DNA from 2 places in the Variovorax sp. V35 genome. Region 1 is predicted to be linked to the other one. Evidence: riboswitches for the same ligand, from Rfam matches in the RefSeq annotation. Region 1 holds a riboswitch; the other holds the start of a gene.
The links. A riboswitch is a leader RNA that binds a small molecule or an ion and turns the genes downstream of it on or off. The one in region 1 is predicted to bind glycine.
Positions count from the first base shown of each region.

Region 2: it holds a riboswitch for glycine, as region 1 does, so the genes downstream of both, ACAM42_RS03675 (D-amino acid dehydrogenase) here and gcvT (glycine cleavage system aminomethyltransferase GcvT) in region 1, are expected to answer to the same signal.

Region 1 is NZ_AP028666.1:2,982,718-2,989,605, reverse strand. Features, by position in the region: gene ACAM42_RS13835 (TRAP transporter large permease) at 1-876, shown strand, start outside; gene ACAM42_RS13830 (helix-turn-helix transcriptional regulator) at 913-1,692, opposite strand; gene ACAM42_RS13825 (MFS transporter) at 1,801-2,994, shown strand; gene ACAM42_RS13820 (hypothetical protein) at 3,157-3,639, shown strand; gene ACAM42_RS13815 (hypothetical protein) at 3,736-4,272, shown strand; glycine riboswitch at 4,304-4,390, shown strand; glycine riboswitch at 4,407-4,511, shown strand; gene gcvT (glycine cleavage system aminomethyltransferase GcvT) at 4,559-5,731, shown strand; gene gcvH (glycine cleavage system protein GcvH) at 5,803-6,174, shown strand; gene gcvP (aminomethyl-transferring glycine dehydrogenase) at 6,232-6,888, shown strand, end outside.
Region 2 is NZ_AP028666.1:814,695-821,582, reverse strand. Features, by position in the region: gene rfbA (glucose-1-phosphate thymidylyltransferase RfbA) at 1-851, opposite strand, end outside; gene rfbD (dTDP-4-dehydrorhamnose reductase) at 891-1,781, opposite strand; gene rfbB (dTDP-glucose 4,6-dehydratase) at 1,778-2,857, opposite strand; glycine riboswitch at 2,976-3,066, shown strand; glycine riboswitch at 3,111-3,217, shown strand; gene ACAM42_RS03675 (D-amino acid dehydrogenase) at 3,309-4,616, shown strand; gene ACAM42_RS03670 (RtcB family protein) at 4,635-6,050, opposite strand; gene ACAM42_RS03665 (FIST C-terminal domain-containing protein) at 6,269-6,888, opposite strand, start outside.

The DNA.
Region 1 (6,888 bases):
CTGACGGCCTCCACGGCCATCGTGGGACCGATCATTCCGCCCTCGATCATCATGATCATCTACGCGCTGCAGGACGAGACCGTGTCGGTCGGCCAGCTGTTCGTGGCCGGCATCGTGCCGGGCATCCTGATCGCGGTGGCGATGTGCGTGGTGAACTTCTACGTGTCGAAGAAGCGCAACTACAAGGGCGACGGCCAGACGCCGCCGCTGCGCGAGATTCTCATCACGACGTGGAAGGCGATTCCTGCGATCCTGCTGCCGGTGGTGATCCTGGGCGGCATGCGCGCCGGCTGGTTCACGCCCACCGAGGCTTCGGTGGTGGCGGTGTTCTACGCGCTGGTGTGCGGCAAGTTCATCTACCGCACGCTCGAGTGGAAGATGCTGCCCGACATCCTGTCGCGCTCGGCGCTGCTGTCGGCGTCGGTGCTGATCATCATCGGGCTGTCGGCCTCGTTCGCCTGGGTGCTGACCATCGAGGGCATTCCGCAGCAGATGGCCGAATGGCTCATCAGCATGAACCTCTCGCCGTGGATGTTCCTGATCATCGTCAACGTGTTCCTGCTCCTGTTCGGCATCTTCATCGAGCCGCTGCCGGGCGTGATGGTGCTGGCGCCGATCCTTGCGCCCGTGGCGATCAAGCTGGGCGTCGACCCGGTGCACTTCGCGATGATCGTGATCTTCAACCTCACGCTGGGCATGATCACGCCGCCGGTGGGCGGGCTGCTGTTCGTGACCTGCAACGTGTCGAAGGTGCCGATGTCGGCGCTGGTGAAGGAACTGGTGCCCTTCCTGTGGGCGCACGGCGCGGTGCTGATGCTGCTGACCTTCGTGCCGATGCTGAGCACCTGGCTGCCGCGCGCGCTCGGGTTCAAGTAGCGGCGCAGGCCGCCCCCGTCCGCGCCTGCACTCGCCTCAGGCCGGCGGGTGAAGGTACTGGCTCGGCGGCACGCCGAGCGTGCGGCGGAACATCGCGGTGAAGGCGCTCGGGCTCTCGTAGCCGTGCGCCAGCGCCACCTCCAGGATCGACGCGCCCGCGGCCAGCCGCGGCAGGCTCAGCAGCAGCCGCGCCTGACGGCACCACGCGCCGAAGGTCATGCCAGTTTCGCGTTCGAACAGCCTCGCCAGCGTGCGCGCGTTCATGTGCAGCCGCGCGGCCCAGCCGTCGAGCGTGGCGGGCTGCGCGGGGTCGCGGATCAGCGCCTCGCACAGCGAGGCCAGGCGCGCATGGCGCGGCATCGGCACATGCAGCGACAGCGCGGGCGCGGCCTCGATCTCGTCGAGGATCAGCTCCATCACGCGCTCGTCGCGCCCGCCCGGCGGGTAGTCCAGCGGCAGCGACACGGCCGCCACGATCAGCTCGCGCAGCAACGCGCCCACATGGATCACGCGGCAGTCGGCGCCCAGGTCGGCGCGCGTGCCGGGCTCGACGAAGACGGTGCGCATCTTCACCTCGCCCGCCATGCGGATCTGGTGCGTCATGCCCGGCGGCACCCAGACGCCGCGCCCCGGCGGCACCACCCAGCTGCCGGCTGCGGCGCCGACCATCATCACGCCCGAAATCGCATGAATGAGCTGCCCGCGCCGGTGCGCATGCGGCGGAATGAAGGCGTCGCCCGCCGGATCGGTGGCCAGCACGGCCACGGCGCGCGGGGTCGATTCGCCCTCGTCGGGGCGCAGATTCAGTTTGTCCATTTCACGACGATGTTTGCACATTCATAGCGAGAACATCTTTCCGTGTCTTCCTACGATGGCTTTTCCTCCCTTTTTCTCAAACCGGACATCGAAGAAAGAAGCCATCGCATGAACACGCGCCGACTCGGGCTGCTCACCGGCACCCATGCCGTCAACGACCTCTACCAGGGCCTCGTGCCCGCGCTGCTGCCCTTCATGGTGCTGGAGCGCGGCTACAGCTACACGGCCGTGAGCGGCCTGATGCTGGCGGCCACCGGGCTGTCGAGCGTGGTGCAGCCGCTGTTCGGCCTGTACGCCGACCGCCACCCGCGCGCCTGGCTGGTGCCCGTGGGCTTCCTGTTGGCGGCGCTGGGCGTGGTGCTGGCGGGCCTGAGCCAGAGCTATCTGCTGACCTGGATCGCGGTCGCGCTGTGCGGGCTGGGCATCGCGGCCTACCACCCGCCCGCCACCGTGGCCGCGCGCGCGGCCGGCGGCGCCTCGCAGAAGGCGATGAGCGTGTTCTCGGTGGGCGGCACCATCGGCGCCTCGTTCGCGCCGGTGCTGGCGGCCACGGTGGTCGGTGGCGGCAGCCTGTCGCGCAGCTACCTGCTGGGCATTCCCGCGCTGGCGATGGGCGTGGTGTGGGTCGCGGCCAACGCGCGGCGCGGTGCAGTCGCCAGCAACGCGGCAGCCGCGGCGGCGCGCGCCGCGCAGGCCCGCGCCCAGGTGCTGAAGCCGCACAACGACTGGCGCGCCTTCAGCCTGCTGGTGGCGACCATCGTGGGCTGGTCGATCCCCTACGTCACGGTGCTGTCGATGCTCTCGCTGCGCATCACGCGCGACCTGCACGGCAGCACCTTCCAGGGCGCCGCGGCGCTCACCGCCTTCACCGCCGCAGGGGCCGTGGGCACGCTGGCCGGCGGCTGGCTCGGCGACCGCATCGGGCGCATGGGCACGATCCGCTGCGGCTACCTGCTCGCGCTGCCGGCCATGGCGGGCCTCGTGCTCGCCTCCACGCCCGGCGCGGCGCTGGCCTGCACGGCGTGGCTCGGCATGAGCATGTTCCTGCCCTTCGCCGCGCAGGTGACGCTCGCGCAGGACTACCTGCCGCGCAACCCGGCGACCGCCAGCGGCATCACGCTCGGCCTCGCGCTCTCGGTCGGCGGACTGGTGTCGCCCCTGTTCGGCCTGCTGTCGGATGCGCGCGGACTCGGCGTCACGCTCACGGTGGTGTTGTGCGTGCTGTGCGTCGCAACCGTGCTGGCCTTGCGGCTTCGCAATCGGACGGTGCAGGTGATGGCGGGCGAGGCTGCGGCGGCCTGAGCCCTGCCCCGCGCTCCCGGTGTCCTATGGACGCGCCCTGAACCACGGACCACCGAAATCCGTGGGCGATTCAACGCCGCACGCCTCCTCTTTCACTGCCAGAATCGACGCAAGCTTCGACGTCGAGCCTGACAGACAAGAAGAAGGAAAGAGAAGGACGCCATGCACCGAATCGTCGCCCAGGGCAGCAGCCTTGTCGCTGCCGGCTTGCTGGCCACCGCCGGTATCGCGGCCACGCCGGCCGCCGCGCCCGTTGCAGCCGTTGCACCAGCAGCCGCCCCCGCCAATCCCACCAATCCCGTCACCCACCTCGCCGAAGTGGAAAGCGCCGTGCGCGCCTGGGCCGCCGCCTGGTCCGCGCGCGACGTGGAGCGCTACCTCGCGGCCTACGCGAGCGACTTCACCCCCGCGCGCGGCCAGACCCGCGAGCGCTGGGAGGCCGACCGGCGCGCCCGCATCACGGGCAAGTCGCGCATCAGCGTGGGCATCGAGGGGCTGGTGATCAGCGTTCAGGGCACCTCGGCCAGCGCGCAGTTCCGGCAGGTCTACAGCGCCGACGCGCTCACCGAGACCGACCGCAAGACCCTCGAGCTGCAGCGCGTGGGCCCGCGCTGGCTGATCCGCAAGGAGAGCGCGGGCAACTGACGCGCGCCGCCTTGTCCCTGTAAGGCAAATGGTTCACGAAGATGTCACCACTTGCAACGATGCTGCAGCCTTCGACCTCCGAAAGCTGTGGCCGCCATGTTCCCCACCAAGACCGAGAAGGCACGCGACGAACTCCAGGCCGGGCAGCGCACGCTCAGCCAGCGTGAGCGCGCCCTGCTGCTCATGGCCGACGGCCGGCGCTCGCTGACCGACTTCAGCCCGCTGTTCCCCAGCCGCGTCGAGGCCGAGCAGGCGATCCAGGGGCTGATGCAGCGCGGCTACCTGCAGGTCGCGCGCCCGGTCGCGCCACCGCCCGCACCGGCCCCCACGCCCGTCCCCGCCGCCGAGCCGATCCAGGTCGCCACCTCGGCCGACAGCTTCGACGGCAAGCGCTCGCTGGCCACCACGCGCATGTTCCTGTTCGACATCTGCGAGCGCATGTTCGTGCGCCGCGACCCGCGCTTCGCCAACCAGATGCGCGACGCCCTGCGCGAGGCCCGCGACCGCGAGGCCATGCTGACCATCGCCGCGCTGATGCTCTCCGAGATCGAGAAGGCCGCCGGCCCCGAGCGCGCCGACTCGCTGCGCGAGCGCATCGACAAGCTGCTGCCGCCGGCGGAAACCGTGCACTGAGCCGCCAGCCCCGGCCCCGCGATCCACTACACTCGCCGGGTCAGGAGAGAGCCCCGCGCGACGGGGCCGCCGAAGGCGCAGGGGTTCCCCGAACGCTCAGGCAAAAGGACTGACAAGACGCCGGCAACCACCGGCGTTTCCTTGCTGGAGAGAGGCCGTGGCATTGCACGCGGCCCACCGAAGGAGCAAACCCCGATCGTGGGGCGAATCTCTCAGGTAAAGCGGACAGCAGGGGTGGCCCGTGGCGTTGCAGCCATGGATTTCGACTGCCCCTTTGGAGTGCCCCGTGGCTGCTTCCTCCGCTTCCGACGCCCAACTTCTCAAGACACCGCTGTACGACCTCCACGTGGAGCTCGGCGCCCGCATGGTGCCCTTCGCCGGCTACTCCATGCCCGTGCAGTACCCCGCCGGCCTCATGGCCGAGCACAAGCACACGCGCGATGCGGCCGGCCTGTTCGACATCTCGCACATGGGCCAGCTGCGCCTCGTCGGCCCCGATGCCGCCGCCGCTTTCGAAGCCCTGATGCCCGTCGACGTGATCGACCTGCCCGCCGGCAAGCAGCGCTACGGCCTGCTGCTGAACGACGAGGGCGGCATCCTCGACGACCTGATGTTCTTCAACGAAGGCAATGGCTCGCTCTTCGTGATCGTGAACGGCGCCTGCAAGGTGGCCGACATCGCCCACATCCAGGCCAGGATCGGCGCGCGCTGCCAGGTGCAGCCCCTGCCCGACCACGCGCTGCTGGCGCTGCAAGGCCCGCAGGCGGCCGCCACGCTGGCGCGCCTGTCGCCCGGCATCGAGCGCTTCGTGTTCATGACCGGCGGCGCGGTGCAGATCGGCGGCGTCGCGGCCTTCGTCACCCGCAGCGGCTACACCGGCGAAGACGGCTTCGAGATCTCGGTGGCCGCAAAGGACGCCGACGCCCTCGCCCGCCTGCTGCTGGCCCAGCCCGAAGTGAAGCCCGTCGGCCTGGGCGCGCGCAACTCGCTGCGGCTCGAAGCCGGCCTGTGCCTGTACGGCAACGACATCGACACCACCACCACCCCGGTCGAAGCCTCCCTCAACTGGGCGATCCAGAAGGTGCGCCGCGCCGGCGGTGCGCGCGAAGGCGGCTTTCCGGGCGCGGCCAAGGTGCTGGCCCAGCTGGCCGCCGTCGCCTCGGGCGCTGCCGGCCACACCGACCACAAGACGCTCACGCGCAAGCGCGTCGGCCTCGTGGCGCTCGAACGCATTCCGGTGCGCGACGGCACGCTGCTGCAGTCGCTCGAAGGCCACGACATCGGCGCCGTCACCAGCGGCCTGCTCGGCCCCACGGCCGACCGCTGCGTGGCCATGGGCTACGTGGCCGCCGCCTTTGCCGAGCCCGGCACGCGCGTGCAGGCCATCGTGCGCGGCAAGCCGGTGCCGATGGAAGTCTCGACCATGCCCTTCGTTCCGACGCGCTACTACCGCGGCTGACCGACACTGAACACCGCAGACCCGGCTAGGCTCTGCACCCCGATTCCATTTTTTCCACGAGGAGTTTTTTCATGAGCATCAAATACACCAAGGACCACGAATGGGTGGCGGCCGAAGGCGGCGCCGCCACCGTCGGCATCACCGTGCATGCGCAGGACGCGCTGGGCGACGTGGTGTTCGTCGACCTGCCTGAAGTGGGCAAGACCTTCGCGCAAGGCGAGGTCGCCGGTGTGGTCGAGTCGGTGAAGGCCGCCGCCGATGTGTTCATGCCCGTGTCGGGCGAGATCACCGAAGTGAACGAAGCGCTGCGCGCCGACCCGTCGCTGGCCAACAGCGACCCGCTGGCCGCCGGCTGGTTCTTCAAGGTCAAGCTGAGCGAGCCCGCGCAGCTCGACGCCCTGCTCGACGCCGCCAGCTACGACAAGTTCGCCGCCGAATCCTGATCCGCTGAACAGCAGCTTCCTCGCACCTTCGTTCCTTCTCCCCGAGCCTTCACCGCCATGCCGATTCCCGCCCTTCCCTCTTTGCAAGAACTAGAGAACGCCGAAGAATTCCTCGCCCGCCACATCGGCATCGATGCGGCGGACGAGGCGCGCATGCTGCCGGTGATCGGCTCGGAAACGCGCGCGGAGCTCATCGACGGCATCGTGCCCGCGGCCATCCGCCGCGCCCGGCCGATGCGCCTGCCCGCGCCGGTCACCGAGGCCGACGCGCTGGCCGAGCTGAAGACGCTGGCGTCGAAGAACAAGGTGTTCAAGAGCTTCATCGGCCAGGGCTACTACGGCACGCACACGCCGGGCGTGATCCTGCGCAACATCCTGGAGAACCCCGCCTGGTACACCGCCTACACGCCCTACCAGGCCGAGATCTCGCAGGGCCGCATGGAAGCCCTGCTCAACTTCCAGACGATGGTGTGCGACCTCACGGGCATGGCCATCGCCAATGCCTCGATGCTCGACGAGGCCACGGCCGCCGCCGAGGCCATGACGCTCGCCAAGCGCAGCGTGAAAAGCAAGAGCAACGTGTTCCTCGTGTCGGGCGACTGCCACCCGCAGACCATCGAGGTCATCAAGACGCGCGCCGCCCCGCTGGGCATCGAAGTCAAGGTGAGCACCGTGTCGGAAACGCTGCCGCACCTGATGGTGAGCGGCGAGTTC
Region 2 (6,888 bases), 2.2 Mb from region 1:
TACTTGCCGTAGCCATTCTTCTGCAACGGTGCTGCAAGCTTGGCCAGTTGTTCGTTGTCGATGAACCCATGGCGCCACGCGATCTCTTCGGGGCAAGCGATCTTGAGCCCTTGCCGATGCTCCAGGGTCGCGATGAACTGCCCGGCCTCAAGGAGGCTTTCATGCGTGCCGGTGTCCAGCCATGCATAGCCGCGCTGCATGATCTGCACGTTGAGCCGGCCAAGATCGAGGTACGCCTGATTGACGGCCGTGATCTCGAGCTCGCCTCGTGCACTCGGCTTCACGGCCTTGGCGATGTCGATGACCTGGTTGTCGTAGAAGTACAGGCCCGTCACGGCGTAGTTGCTCTTGGGCTTGAGCGGCTTTTCCTCGATGCTGCTGGCCTTGCCTTGTGCATCGAATGCGACCACTCCATACCGCTCCGGGTCATGCACGTGGTACGCGAAAACAGTGGCTCCCGCGTCCTGCGCGTCGGCGCCGCCCAGCAGATGGGCAAAGTCATGCCCATAGAAGATGTTGTCCCCCAACACCAGCGCGCTCGGCGAGTTCCCCACGAACTTGTCGCCGATGATGAACGCCTGCGCCAGGCCATCGGGACTCGGCTGCACCGCGTACTGCAGGTTGATGCCCCACTGGCTGCCGTCGCCCAGCAGCTGCTGGAAGCGCGGCGTGTCCTGCGGCGTGCTGATGATCAGGATGTCGCGCATGCCGCCGAGCATCAGGGTGCTCAGCGGGTAATAGATCATGGGCTTGTCGTACACCGGCAGCAGTTGCTTGCTCATGGCGAGCGTGGCCGGGTGCAGGCGGGTGCCGGAGCCACCGGCAAGGATGATGCCTTTGCGTTGCGTCATGGGAGTCTTCTTCTGTGAGGGGCAGGAAAAATCAGTCGGTCAGAGCGTCTCGCGCAGCATGCGTGCCACGCCTTCCTGCCAGGGCGGCAGTCGCAGGCCGAAGGTGGTCTGCAGCTTGGTGGTGTCGAGCCGCGAGTTGTGCGGGCGCTTCGCGGGCGTCGGAAAGGCGCTGGTGGGCACGGCCTCCACGGCCTGCGGGCCGGCCTTGAGTTCGACGCCGGCCTGCTGCGCCATCTCGAGCACGAAGCGCGCGTAGCCGTGCCACGTGGTCTCGCCGCCGGCGATGGCGTGGTACAGCCCGGCCTTGGTCGGGTCTTGCAAGGTGGCGCGGATGGCGTGCGCAGTGATGTCGGCCAGCAACTCAGCCCCGGTGGGGGCGCCGAACTGGTCGTCGATGACCGTGAGCTTGTCGCGCTCCTTGGCCAGGCGCAGCATGGTCTTGGCGAAGTTGCCGCCGCGTGCGGCGTACACCCAGCTGGTGCGAAAGATCAGGTGCTTCGCGCAATGCTGCGCCACCAGCTGCTCGCCTTCGAGCTTGGTCTGGCCGTACACGCTGAGCGGGCCGGTCGCGTCTTCCTCTTTCCAGGGCCTAGTGCCGCTGCCGTCGAAGACGTAGTCGGTGGAGTAATGCACCATCAGCGCGCCGATCTGCTGCGCCGCCTCGGCCACCACGCCGGGCGAGGTGGCGTTGAGCTTGCGCGCGAAGTCGGGCTCGCTCTCGGCCTTGTCGACGGCGGTGTGCGCGGCGGCATTGACGATGACGTCGGGGCGCACCGCCAGCACGGTTGCAGCCAGCTGCTCGGGACGGCTGAAGTCGGCGTGGAAGTCGGTGCTGTCGAAGTCCAGTGCGACCACTTCGCCGAGCGGCGCGAGGCTGCGCTGCAGCTCCCAGCCGACCTGTCCACCTTTGCCGAGCAGCAGCAACTTCATGCGGAAGCCTTTGCGGGTGCGGCGTCGTACTGCTTCTCGACCCATTCGCGGTACGCGCCGCTTTGCACGTTGCGCACCCACTCGCCATTGGCGAGGTACCACTGGACGGTCTTGCGGATGCCGGTGTCGAAGGTCTCGGCGGGCTTCCAGCCGAGTTCGGCCTCGAGCTTGCGTGCATCGATGGCGTAGCGGCGGTCGTGGCCCGGGCGGTCCGTGACGTAGGTGATCTGTTCCTTGTACGGCTTGCCGTCGGCGCGGGGGCTCAGTTCGTCGAGCAGCGCGCACACGGTGTTGACGATCTCGATGTTGGGCTTCTCGTTCCAGCCGCCGACGTTGTAGGTCTCGCCGAGCTTGCCGGCCTCGAGCACGCGGCGGATGGCGCTGCAGTGGTCCTTCACGTAGAGCCAGTCGCGCACCTGCATGCCGTCGCCGTACACGGGCAGGTTCTTGCCGGCCAATGCGTTGACGATCATCAGCGGGATCAGCTTCTCGGGGAAGTGGAACGGGCCGTAGTTGTTCGAGCAGTTGGTGGTGACCACCGGCAGGCCGTAGGTGTGGTGCCAGGCGCGCACGAGGTGGTCGCTGGCGGCCTTGCTGGCCGAGTACGGGCTGTTGGGCTCGTACTTGTTCTCTTCGGTGAAGGCCGGGTCGGTCTTGGAGAGCGAGCCGTAGACCTCGTCGGTCGACACGTGCAGGAAGCGGAAGGCGGCCTTCTGGTCGGCCGGCAAGGCGTTCCAGTAGCCGCGCACCGATTCGAGCAGGCGGAAAGTGCCGAGCACGTTGGTCTGCACGAAGTCTTCCGGACCGTGGATCGAACGATCCACGTGCGATTCCGCGGCAAAGTTCACGACGGCACGGGGTTTGTGCTCGGCCAGCAGGCGATCGAGCAGCGCGCTGTCGCCGATGTCGCCTTGCACGAAGACATGGTTCGCGTTGCCTTTGAGCGACGCCAGGGTCTCGAGGTTGCCTGCGTAGGTCAGCTTGTCGAGGTTCACGACGGGCTCGTTGCCCTGCGCGATCCAGTCGAGCACGAAATTGGCGCCAATGAAGCCTGCGCCGCCGGTAACCAGGATCATGGAGTCCCCTGCATGTAGAAAAAAGTTTGCTTTACCAAAAATCAACATTCAATTATCCCATCGGTGTGAAGTGCCGATGTACAGGGCTTGGCCGGCTTGCGGGGCCCGCCTACAATCGCCAACAATTGCAGGAGAGCGGGCCTCCACGGAGGCCCTACCGAAGGCGCAAACTCCCATAAACGCTCAGGTCGGCCCGACGAAATTCCAGGCAACGCCCAGGAACTTCGGCAAGGGGTCAGTACTGCACTCATCGATACGGCCGTCTGGAGAGCCGCCACGCCATGTGGCGCACCGAAGGAGCAAACCCGCTGCGGGTGCAGCAGGGTGAATCTCTCAGGTACCGAGGACAGGGGGAGCGGCAACTTGGACATCGGTCGTCCGGTTGCTTGCTATTTTTTCAATAGCACTCCACGCCCGCCGTTCAAGCGCTGCAAACTCAAAGGTACTTGCAATGCGTGTGATCGTTCTTGGCGCCGGCCTGCTCGGCGTGACTTCGGCCTACTACCTCCAGCAACTCGGCCACGAGGTGACCGTGATCGACCGGCAGGCCACCCCGGCCGCCGAAACCAGCTTCGCCAACGGCGGCCAGATCTCGGTCAGCCATGCCGAACCGTGGGCCAATCCGAGCGCGCCGCTGAAGGTGCTGCAATGGCTCGGCAAGGAAGACGCGCCGCTGCTCTTTCGCATCCGCGCCGACATGCGCCAATGGCTCTGGGGCCTGCAGTTCCTGCGCGAATGCACCCCCGCGCGCACCCGCCACAACATCGAACAGATCGTTCGTCTCGGTACATACAGCCGGGAAATGTTGCAGCAATTGCGTCGAGACACCGGCCTGAACTATGACCAGCGCACGCAAGGCATCCTGCACTTCTACACGACGCAAAAAGAATTCGACGGCGCCCTCGCGCCCGCCGAGCAGATGCGCGCCCTGGGCTGCGAGCGGCTGGTCATCTCCGCCGACGAGGCCATCAAGATCGAACCCGCCCTCGCCCACATCCGCCCCCAACTCGCCGGCGCCACGTACACCGCCGAAGACGAATCGGGCGACGCCAACCGCTTCGCGCGCGAACTCGTGAAGCTGGCCGAGGCGGCCGGCGTGAAGTTCCTCATGAGCCACACGGTGACCGCGCTGCGCGAAGCCGGCGGCAGCATCGACCACGTCGAGGCGACCGACAACGAAGGCCGCTTCCAGCGCATCCGCGGCGATGCCTTCGTGCTCGCGATGGGTTCGCTGAGTCCGTTGTACGCCGCGCCGCTGGGCATCCGCCTGCCGATCTACCCCGCCAAGGGCTACTCGGTGACGCTGCCCGTGAAGGACGCGTCGAAGGCGCACCAGGTCTCGCTGACCGACGACGAATACAAGCTGGTGTTCTCGCGCTACACCTCCGAATCGGGCGACCGCCTGCGCATCGCCGGCACGGCCGAGCTCAACGGCTACGACCGCGACCTGAACCGCGTGCGTTGCGAAGCCATCGTGCGGCGCGTCGAGGAGCTCTTCCCCGGCGCCGGCGACACCGAGCGCGCGCAGTTCTGGACCGGCCTGCGCCCGGCCACGCCGAGCAACGTGCCGCTGATCGGCAAGACCAAGCTGCCGAACCTGTTCCTCAACACCGGCCACGGCACGCTCGGCTGGACGCACGCCTGCGGCTCGGGCAAGTCGATCGCGCGCATCGTGAGCGGGCTGGCGCCCGAGGTCGATTTCGCGTTCGCCGGCATGCCGGCGCCCGCGCCGCGCGCCGTGCAGCCCGCACTGGGCTGACACGCCACGCGCCCCGGGTCATGCCTTGAACGTGACACAGGGCTTGAGCCGCACGGCGCAGCGGATGAGCCCCGCGCTTTCCTGCGCCTCGATCACCACGCCGATCGGCTTGTAGGCCTGCGGCGCCTCCTCGATGCGGCGCTCTTCGCGCAGCGTCACGCATTGCCAGCTGGCTTCGGTGTCGCCGGGCGCAGGCCGCATCGCGCGCACTTCCTGCCGACGCATGCGCCGGCCGGCACCATGGCTGCACGACCACAGCCAGTCCTCATGCCCCAGCCCGGTCGCAAGGTACGAGTGATCGCCCATCGACCCGGGAATCAGCGCGAGGTCGCCCGCATGCGCCGGCGTCGCGCCCTTGCGATGGATGTTCATGCCGTGCTCGCGCAGCACCACGTTGTGCGGCACGTCGACCACCAGCGTCGACGCCGTGGCGCCCAGCAGCTCGGCGAAGTCCTTGCGCACCAGCTCGGCCAGCACGACCCGGTTGGCCCACGCATAGCGCGCGGCCACGCCCATGGCTTCGAGGTACTCCTGCGCCAGCGGCCCGGCCAGCCCGTACAGCCCGCTCTTCGGATGGCGCAGGCCCTGCGGCCATTCAGCCCGCGCGCGGCCCATCCAGCGGCCGCCGACATGGAACCCGATGTCGCGCGAGCCGCTGTGGATCATCACCACGACTTCGCCGGCCTTGAGCCCCGCGCGGTAGGCCGCGTGCCGGTCCATCACCTGGTCGACCACCTGCAGCTCGACGAAGTGGTTGCCGCTGCCCGGCGTGCCGAGGCACGGGTCGCGAAACACCTCGTGGCGCGCGCCGGTGTAGGCCGGCGGTGCGTGCCGCGACTGACCGCCGAAGCTCGCCAGGCCGATGCACGCGCCGATCTCGGCCTGCAGCCGGTCGCGGTCGCAGGCCGCCCAGAGCCCGTCGTTGCGCACGGCGTCCAAGAACGCCGCCGGCCCTTCGTCGAACAGCGCGCGAAACGCCGCCGTGTGCACCGGCACGTCGCGCCCGTTGTCGAGCAGGCTGCGCGTGAGCCGCGCGAGCAGCTGCGTCTTGTGCGGCGCCACCTGGTCCAGCGTGAGGCCGGTGGTCAGCAGGCGCATGCCGCAGTTGATGTCGGTGCCGACCGCGGCGGGGATCACGAAGTCGCCATCGGTCGCGACGACGCTGCCCACCGGCGCGACCGAGCCCGGATGGAAGTCCGGCGTCGCGCAGGCCTTGCACACGCCGTGCGCGCCGTCGGGCGAGCGCACGCTGGCGAAGGCCAGCAGCTGGTTCACGGCTTTTTCTTCCAGCGGCAGGCTCTGCGGCAGAAGCACGGTCGCCTGCGCGGCTTCGTTGCGCAGGTGATAGATGCCGTCGCGGTAGTCGACGGCGATGTGGGCGCGCGAAAAGGCGCGCTGGAGTCTCGAAAAATGACTGTGGGTAGGGCTGCCCATGGCTGCAATTCCATTCGGGGAAACCGTGTCGGTTTCCGGGCCCCGTCACATCGCGTGGCGGGGCGAAAGAGATCGACCGCGTGCCTCGGGGCGCGCGGATCACTCTTTCTTGCAGCAGCAGAGATTCAAGAAAGCGGGCGGATTCTAGCGACGCGAAGCGCCTGCGAAAACAACGCGCAGGCGCGCGCGTCGTTTTTTCCCGTCAGTCAGCCAGTCAGTCAGTCCGGCGCAGTGAACACCGTCAGCACGCCGGTGTAGCCGTACAGGTGATGGCGCGCGATCTCGCCGGCGGCGAAGAAGCCGACCAGCGGCACGTCGCCCAGCGCATGCCGCACGATCTGCAATTCGGCGCCCGGCGCACCGAAGTGCGGGCCGCCGCGCCCCGAGCAGCTCACGTACACCGCGCCTGCGATGCGCCGCGCCGGATGCGGCGCGGCCTCGGCCTCGCCGGCCGCCACGGCGCGCGCGGTGGCCAGCGTCTGTTCTTCGGGCTCGAGCTCTTCGCGGATCTCGGCGCAGATGCGCATCAGGTCGGCGCGCGCCGCCTGCGCGTTGCGGCGGCAGAAGCTCAGCCGCATGCCGGCCTCGGCGTTGTCGGCAATGGCGATGCCGCGCCGCGTCGGGTCCAGGCCGATGATGTGGCGCACCAGCACGTCGGCGCCCAGGTCGCCGGTGCGGCGGATGCCGTCGCTGCCCGCGTCGGCCAGGCCGACCAGCGTGTTGCGCACGGCGTCGATGGCCTCCTGCGGCCGGTCGAGCGACACCTGCAGGTCGGCCAGCAGCACGTCGAGCGCCGGTTCGCCGTCGAGCGCCAGCAGCAGGTTGCCGTCGGCCTCGG